DNA from 2 places in the Shewanella sp. SM29 genome. Region 2 is predicted to be linked to the other one. Evidence: riboswitches for the same ligand, from Rfam matches in the RefSeq annotation. Region 2 holds a riboswitch; the other holds the start of a gene.
What was found. Region 2 has a riboswitch for cobalamin ahead of L5L77_RS11020 (TonB-dependent receptor). Riboswitches for the same ligand answer to the same signal wherever they lie in the genome.
Positions count from the first base shown of each region.

Region 1: it holds a riboswitch for cobalamin, as region 2 does, so the genes downstream of both, L5L77_RS17130 (ABC transporter ATP-binding protein) here and L5L77_RS11020 (TonB-dependent receptor) in region 2, are expected to answer to the same signal.

Region 1 is NZ_JAKKRN010000028.1:34,808-39,236, reverse strand. Features, by position in the region: gene L5L77_RS17135 (FecCD family ABC transporter permease) at 1-1,019, opposite strand, end outside; gene L5L77_RS17130 (ABC transporter ATP-binding protein) at 1,016-1,891, opposite strand; cobalamin riboswitch at 1,991-2,184, opposite strand; gene L5L77_RS17125 (histidine phosphatase family protein) at 2,406-3,131, opposite strand; gene metH (methionine synthase) at 3,400-4,429, shown strand, end outside.
Region 2 is NZ_JAKKRN010000013.1:61,310-65,738, reverse strand. Features, by position in the region: gene L5L77_RS11020 (TonB-dependent receptor) at 1-1,898, opposite strand, end outside; cobalamin riboswitch at 2,007-2,241, opposite strand; gene L5L77_RS11015 (hypothetical protein) at 2,376-3,818, opposite strand; gene rihA (pyrimidine-specific ribonucleoside hydrolase RihA) at 4,053-4,429, shown strand, end outside.

The DNA.
Region 1 (4,429 bases), on a different contig from region 2:
ACATCAATCCACACCATAAATAATCCGCCCACCAGCGCCGTTAATAAAATCGGCTGACGACCGGGAAACAGCATGCGTACTGTGTGGGGGATCATTAACCCGACAAAACCGATACCGCCGCATGTAGCCACCAAAATAGCGGTAATCAAGGAGCAGAGCAGCAACATATTGAGCCGCAGCTTAGGCACATTCACCCCTAAGGTATGCGCCGTTTCATCCCCCGCCTGCAACGCCATGATCTGCCGTTTCATGCCTAAAATAATGAATAAACTCGCACCAATCACCAGTGTCGGCAGTACTAACAAGGACCAACTGGCCTTAGCGAAACTGCCTAAACTCCAAAACAGCACAGAGGCTGTCGCCTGCGGACTGGCGAAATACAGCAGCAGACTCGTTAATGCGCCGAACATAAAGGAGGTCGCCACACCAGAGAGCAACATGCGCTCCACTTGGCTATTGAGCCCAAGCCCAGACAAAGCAAGCACTATCAGTACCGACAAACTGGCGCCAATAAAAGCGCCCAAGGGCAAGCTAAACCAAAGCAAACCAGACAAGGCGCCCGAACCGCTAAAAAGCCCAGAATGTGCCGCCATGCCCGCATTATCAAAAAATCCAGAGCCAGTGAATAAGGTCAACATCACCACAGCACCAAAGGACGCGCCAGAGCTAATGCCAAACAAATAGGGATCGGCGAGCGGATTGCGAGTCACGGTTTGCAACACACTGCCCGCCAGTGACAAACCCGCACCCGCCACAAAAGCCAGTAAAATGCGCGGTAGCCTGAGCTCCATCACAATGCGCTCAGTCATGCCATTGGCTTGAGTGAGGTTCGTCGCCTTATTGATAAACACTTGAATAACATCAGTAAAACTGATGTTCGCCGCACCAAAACTCGTCGCGGCAATAGGCGTTATCAAAGTGATGATACCTAATACGAGCAGCATCAGTTGTTGTCTCGTCAACGGTGTCACGATACGCCCCAAATATGAGATGAAATATTGTTTACTCCCCTGAGTCATCCACCCTCGCCTCGCTCGTTCAGGCCATGATCTACATGGTGGTAACCATAAAAATAGCTGATTAAGGGCTTTTTATGTTGTGGATGGGGCGATACCTGAGCACACACGCCAAACACATCGCTAATTCGCGCCTCGGTTAATACTTCGGTTGGCGTCCCCATAGCGCTGACTTCCCCGTTATGGATCAACAACAAACTATCGCACAGGGCACTGGCTAAATTAAGATCATGAATTGAGGCAATCACGCTAATCCCAAGACTACGCACCAATTCGAGGATTTGAATTTGATAGCGCACATCGAGGTGGTTCGTTGGCTCATCGAGGATTAAAAGCTGCGGCTGCTGCACTATGGCACGGGCAATCAAGGCGCGTTGCTTTTCACCGCCAGATAAGTGCTCATATTGTTGGTGCATCTTATGGCTCAAGCCTACTTTCTCTAAAGCCTTAGCAATACGCTCAGTATCACAGCTCGAATTGGTATCGAACATACCCTTATGCGGCGTTAAGCCCATGCTGACCAATTGCTCTGTGGTGAGGTCAAAATAGTGCGGTGTATCCTGCTGCACTACGGCGACGCGACAGGCAAACGCCTTGGGCGACAAGCGCTCAATATCTTGATCGAAAAGGGTAATTTTGCCCTGAGTCGGGCGAACAAACCGATACAAACAGCGCAGCAAACTGGACTTGCCCGCACCGTTAGGGCCAATCAGCCCCAGCATCTGCCCCGTTGGCAGCGTAAAGTTAATACCGGAAAGTATGGTTTTGCCATCGATACACCAGCTCAAATGACTCACATTGAGCGCGACTGACGGGCTCGATGATGGGTTAGTGTCATTCACGGGGCTGTTAGTTTGGATTGCGGAAAGTTTCACCTAAGCGGCGCTCCTATCGAGTCCAAACCTTTATAAAAAAAGGTTGTGCACATTGTCATCTGCTCCCTCGAGTCACCCGCTCGAGAACTAAGGCTGCACGCAGCGATAACAGAAATAGGCAGGTCTCCTGACTTGTAGAAAAGAAGGAGCTAGGCTCTAGAATCTAGGTGCTTCTTTAAACTACTCACAGTTGCGGGCACAGTTCGGGCTGACTGACGAGCAGCTCCCCGATTCCCTATTATGTTTGGGTTGATATGCTCTTTGTTAACAACGCCACTGTGAATAAAAACAACGGAGCGATTCGAACAAAGAGAGTCTATTCCCAACACCTATTTCTGCGACGTTATCACTCATTGCGCATGTAATACGCTATCTCGTTCAAACGTCAGGGAAAAGCATTATCCTACATCTATCCCATTAGGCAATGCTGTTTAAATCAGAATATTTTCATATCAGCTTATTCTCGCCAAACGATCACGCCTACATGATAGCGCCTAGGTCGTGAAATAAGGCCTCAACACCTGCGCCCACTCGGCCAATCTAAACGCCAATAGCAGGCACCCTGTTCATCTTGCAGCACATTAATGCTCACCACGGCCGCCACGGGTAAATCGAGTTGACTATAAAACCCTACCGCCCGTTCAACTCCTAAGGCACGCGCCATTAAGTGACGGATCACCCCGCCGTGGGTCACGACCCACACTTGAGTGGCAGGCATATTATCAGCGGTTTCATTAATGGCACTGTTTTCATTACCCATTTTATGTGAGTCAAGGGTCAATCGTTCAAACTCGGCGGCGAGTATCTGGTCAATCGTCCCATTCACCCGCGACTCAAAACTTGCCATAGTTTCACCATTGGGCAGCGGATTTTGCCAAGGGTTTTGCCAATACGCCGCTAAGTGTTCGCCCTCTTGTTGATACAGGTCATCGAGCCGACAACCGTCCCAATCACCAAAATCAATTTCCTGTAAACCCGACAAACACTGCGCCTGCAATGGCCTTGACTCAGATATCAGTGCCGCCGTCGAATGCAGCTCGGCGGCAAAAGCGTGGGCAAAATCGGCGCAGCGGCGTGAAGTCGAGCTATAAATCGCGCTACACACGCTGGCCTGTGACTCAACTGCTGCCGACATTTGTTGCCAACCCTTTTTGCTTAAAGGCATATCCACACGACCCCGCAAAATAGCGCCGCCTTCACACTCACCGTGGCGCAACAATAACAATCGAACTTGTTTCATATATGCCTTTTTAGTTAGGGGCTAGATACTAGGAACTCAAGCCAAGGGCCTAAATTCTTGATTCTCGATTCTCGCTCCTAATGCCTTTGACTTTCATCTTGCCCTGACAATCATAAGTCGCGTATTATGGACGTCTATACGTTTAAATGTCCAAAAAAAATTTTAAGAACAAGTATTCAAAAAATGTCGGCTGACGACAATAAAATGCACTTAGCATAACAATGGCCGATTTTTGGACTTAACTTAGCTGTATTTAAGGTAACTATTTATGACGATACCCTCTACTAAAGCCAGCCAGATATTGGCAGACATACGCAAACAGCTTGCAGAGCGCATTCTGATCTTAGACGGTGCCATGGGCACTATGATCCAAGGCTACAAGCTGGAAGAAGAGGACTATCGCGGCGAACGTTTTAAAGATTGGCATACGGATGTCAAAGGTAACAACGACCTTTTGGTCTTGTCACAGCCTCACATCATCAAACAAATTCACACCGACTACTTAAACGCCGGTGCCGACATCATTGAAACCAACACCTTTAACGCCACCACCATCGCCATGGCCGACTACGACATGCAGTCGCTGTCCGCCGAAATTAACTTAGTCGGCGCGCGCCTCGCCCGTGAAGCCTGTGATGCAGCCTTTGCTGCCACAGGCATTCCACGCTACGTAGCCGGTGTGTTAGGCCCCACTAACCGTACGTGTTCGATTAGCCCTGATGTGAACGACCCAGGCTATCGCAACGTCAGCTTCGATGAGTTAGTGACTGCTTACAAAGAATCCACTAAGGCGCTGATTGAGGGCGGCGCGGATATCATTATGGTCGAGACCATATTCGATACCTTAAACGCCAAAGCCGCGCTGTTTGCGATTGAATCCGTATTTGATGACTTATTTGGTCAGCATTCTAAAGACAGATTGCCGATCATGATTTCGGGCACCATTACCGATGCCTCTGGTCGCACACTGACTGGCCAAACGACCGAAGCCTTTTACAATTCCCTTCGCCATATCAAGCCCTTATCTATCGGTCTTAACTGTGCACTTGGGCCAAAAGAATTGCGCCCCTATGTGGAAGAATTATCCCGCATCAGTGAGTGTTATGTGTCGGCGCATCCGAATGCAGGCCTGCCGAACGAGTTTGGCGGTTACGATGAAACCCCAGAGGACATGGCGAACGTGATCGAAGATTGGGCGCGCGAAGGCATGCTCAATATTATCGGTGGTTGTTGTGGTAGTACGCCTGAACATATCCGCGTGATCCGCGAAGCGGTGAGCCGTCACGATCCACGTATTT
Region 2 (4,429 bases):
GTTCCACCACCATAATAGCCTGCGCTAACATAATCTTTATCGAATACATTATCGATACGCAGACTGGCAAGCCAAGCATCACGATTATAATTCAAGGCTAAATTACCAAGCACGTAACTTGCTAGCTTATCACCTTGATTAGCGTTATCGCCTTCGATAAAACGATCACCCGTGTAGATAGCTTCGGCAAATACTTGGAAATGCTCAGCAAAATCCATGCTGACATAACCGCGTCCCGTGTGTTTTGCCACCCAAGACAGCTCTTTGCCATCGTTAGCACCATCGGTAAATTCGGCGTCGGTATAGTTATATTCCAGCCCTAACTGCAGCGCTTTAGTGATCTGCCAATCCCAATCGGCACCCGCGCCATAACGACGAGAAGCGTCGGCATTGACGTTTGCACCGTTGAAATTTCCACCTATGGGTTTAACTGCACTCGAGTCATAAACAATTTCATCCTCTAAATCGAGACGATATAGGCTGACTCGTAGGGTTTGACTAGCGACAGCCCAATCCCAACCCGCCTCATAGGAACGGCCTGTTTGCGGCTTTAAGCCAAATACGCCCGGCGATGTATAAGCTTGCTCATCCACTTTAGCAAAACGGAAGTTATCATCAGCGCGCACATAGAGTCTGTGCTCCGCAGTTGGTCGGTAATTTAAACCCAGTTCGAATGCATGGGCATTTTCATCTAAATCCATGCCATTAGGATAGACATTGCCATCGACTAACTCGTCGGTCACACGCGAATAACGACCACCCACAACGTAACTTAAAGTATGGCTTAAAGGCACTGTAGCTTGTAGATAGGCGCTTTGCATTTGCTGCACATTACTGCGCGCCATAGTGTCAAAATCAGCCTTGCCACGGCTGATGTCTAAACCTGTGACTAGGTTTAGCTCGCCTTGACGCGTACTGTAATTCGCTAACGCTTTAGGGCTAAACATTAACAGTGAGCGTGTGTTATGGCTGTTCGCCCCCCAATTAAGAGAAGACACTAAGGTATCGCTGTAATCTAAATCCGCCGCCAGCGCCCAGTTTTGATTAAGCTGATGCTGGTAACCCGTTCGCGCCGCAGTGGTCATCTCGTGGGCATACTCTACCTTATTTGATGAAGCACGGGGATCGTCTTTAAATTGCTTTTCAGTAAGCGAGCCCGGATTTTCACGATCGTTATCGTAGTAGCTGGTTTCAACAAAGAACGAGTCTGTGGCTGTTTTATATTGAATGCGGCCAAGAATAGAGCCGGTTTCGTTGGCATTATGCTGGCGATAGTTGTCACCTTGGTTGTAACTACCGGTGAAAAAGTAACGCCAATCTTTGTTGATCGCGCCAGACACATCACCACGACCTTCATAGGTATCAAAACTGCCGCCGGATAACTGCACGCTGCCGCCAGTATTTTCAGGGGACTTAGTGACAATATTAATCACCCCGCCCACGGCTTGATCGCCATAAAGTACACCTGCACTACCCGATAAAATTTCAATACGATCCACTTGATTAAGCGGAATGGCATTAAGGCTAGGTGCGGCGATATCGATATTATTGAGACGACGACCATCAAGTAAAATCAGCGTGTTATTAACGGCAGTGCTGGCGCTAAAACCACGCATCGCAAAGCTAGTTCCAATATTGTTATCCGAAATTTGAATACCGCTTTGACCGCGTAAGACGTCGGTCAAATTAGTCGCGCCACTCATTTCAATCGCGGCTGCATCAATCACATTCACATTGGCGGCAATATTTAAGGGGGTCTTATCAGAGCGGCCGATCACGACAAGATGCTCGTCAACTTTAGCTGTGCTGGTATCGTCAGCCGCCATAACGGGCGCGATAATTGAAAAACTGCAAAGGCTGCCAATCAGCAGCGCGATTTTTGTTGGATTTGTTCCCATTTTACCTTTAACTCCTGCAAGGAAAACGGGGCATTGACGCCACGATACCGTTAATTCAGTCGTAAATACTGACGGTGATTATCGCATTTTGAGATCTGCCCACCGAAATCTCAAAAACACCTTTAGGGCCGGTCTCCGGACTTAGGCTATGTTAATCCATTAAAGTTAGATTAACGCGAGACTGACCTTTCACATTCTGACTTTCGGGTTCACTCTTGAACACACCAATCAAACGCGGTCTTCTCTCACCTTTTACCGTTGCGGGGGCAGTGCCAGAATTTCACTGGCTTCCCGATTATCTCACGACACTATCATCGTAAGCACCACAGAAGGTTGACTCAAAATTAGGTTCAAAGGGCGTACAATCTGTTAACGCCCAACAAGGCTCAGAGCATATCAGACCTGAGCGCGCGCATTATAGACGTCTATACGGATGAAAGTCCATTAATCTCAAGTTAGCGAGAAAACTCACATGAGCTAGAAAACACCATCCCAGTTTTTTGCCGCAGGTTTTGGTCTGTCTTTGCTCAAAATCGCCTGACGCTGCTCAGGGGTTTCGCATTGGGCAACGGGAGTAAAATCCAGCGGTTTAATCACTAACGAGTCAGCAGGTTGCACTGGCGACTTGTCGAACATTGGCAAATTCATCGACCAAGAGACCAGCTCCCCCTTTTCGCTGATGCCAACATAACCGTCATTTGCGCCATCTAACCAAGTAAGGCGCGGAATACGTGCAATCAACTTCTCCACATTTTCACGGTTGGCGCGATAACCAACAGGCACCACTTTGCCATCGGGACGCGTAAACACAAAGGAGGCAGGCCCTTGGGTAATGATGCTGCCTTCCTGCCAATATTTATCAAGAATCTCTTGGGCATAGTGAAACCCAAACATATGAGCGTAATCAGTATCGTCGGCCACTATTTGCGGCACGGCCTTATCCCGCAGTAATAAAAAGCCTGAGCCAATGCTGATAATCTCTTTTACCCCTGTGATATTGGTTTTTTTAATCCAATCGACACCACAGTTAATCCCATCGCCCCAAAAATGCGCATCCCCCGTAGGACTTAAAATCGCAAAGGCACAATTGTTTGCCGTCATACTCGCCACATCCTTTAAGGCGCTGCGGATCGAGTAAGCATCACTGCGCCAACCCCAACTCACCACAGTGCCGTCCTTTTTCAAGGCGGCATAGGTGTGTTGAAAATATTCGATCTTCGCCACATCCGTAAGCTGCGGGAGTAACTTTTTCATATTGGTCGACTCTTCAACCTGCCCCCAAATCACCGCGCTACCTTCTTTTTTGAGGGCGACAAAACTGCGTCCTCTGGCAAAGATATCGACAACATCAACTAATTGATCCTGCACATGTAAGCTATTGCCGCCGTAGGGGCCATAACCCCAAGTGTGTACCTTGCCATTAGCATCAAGGGCCGCAATGGCCTCTTGATTAGCGAACAACTTGGTAATATTGGTCATGCGGTTTTGCAGGGCTTTGTCGAGGCTCAATTTCCCTACATTACCCCAGTAAACCACAGTGCCATCTTGACGTAGCGCGGCAAACCCGTCCTTAACTGGGACGATTTGCTTAACTTGCTTAAGCTGCTCCGTCACCTCCCTGCTATCACCGCCAGCATAACTGCCACCCCAAGTGATCACCTCACCAGATTGTGTTAACGCCGCAAAGGCCGAACTGTTGGTGACCACAGTCTCGACTGCGGGTAAATCACAGGGAATATGGCGATACTGTGGACTCGGATTTTCCTTAAATTGGATGAGTTTACCGTTATCAAACTGTAGCAATGACTCGTTATTACTTTCCACAACGGCCATAGGTTGAGGATCGCTACAGCCAGAGATCTGCATGGCAACCATGCCCACGAGTAAAACCTTAGGCCAAGTGATTCGATGAGTGAGCATTACTTATTTCCTTATATTTGCTTGGAGATGTCATTCAATGTTGTGCAGCGGACAGAGCGAGAATGGATTTACCTAACATCGCCTAATGTCAAAAATGGGCAGAATTCTAGCAGCTTGTTGATAAAAAGACGAAAATGCTCACAGTTTACTCTGCAAGTCCCCTACACAGGCTAGCGCCTAACTGATGGCATGCTATTCTAAGCCCCCATCACCGCTGTTTAAAGGAGTAACAGTATGACTCGCCCTATTATTCTGGATTGCGATCCCGGCCATGACGACGCTATTGCGCTCATTTTAGCTCTCGCCCATCCAGAGCTGGTTCCACTGGCCGTCACCACCAGCGCCGGTAACCAAACGCCGGATAAAACGCTCAATAATACCCTGCGGATCTTAACCTTATTAAATCGCAGTGATATTCCTGTCGCTGGCGGCGCCGTCAAGCCATTAGCTCGCGAATTAATCATTGCCGACAATGTCCATGGTGAAACCGGACTCGACGGCCCTGCATTGCCTAATCCAAGTTTTAGTCCTCAAGCCATTACCGCAGTTGAATTAATGGCGCAGCAAATTCGCCAAAGTCATCAGCCAGTAACCTTAATTCCCACAGGACC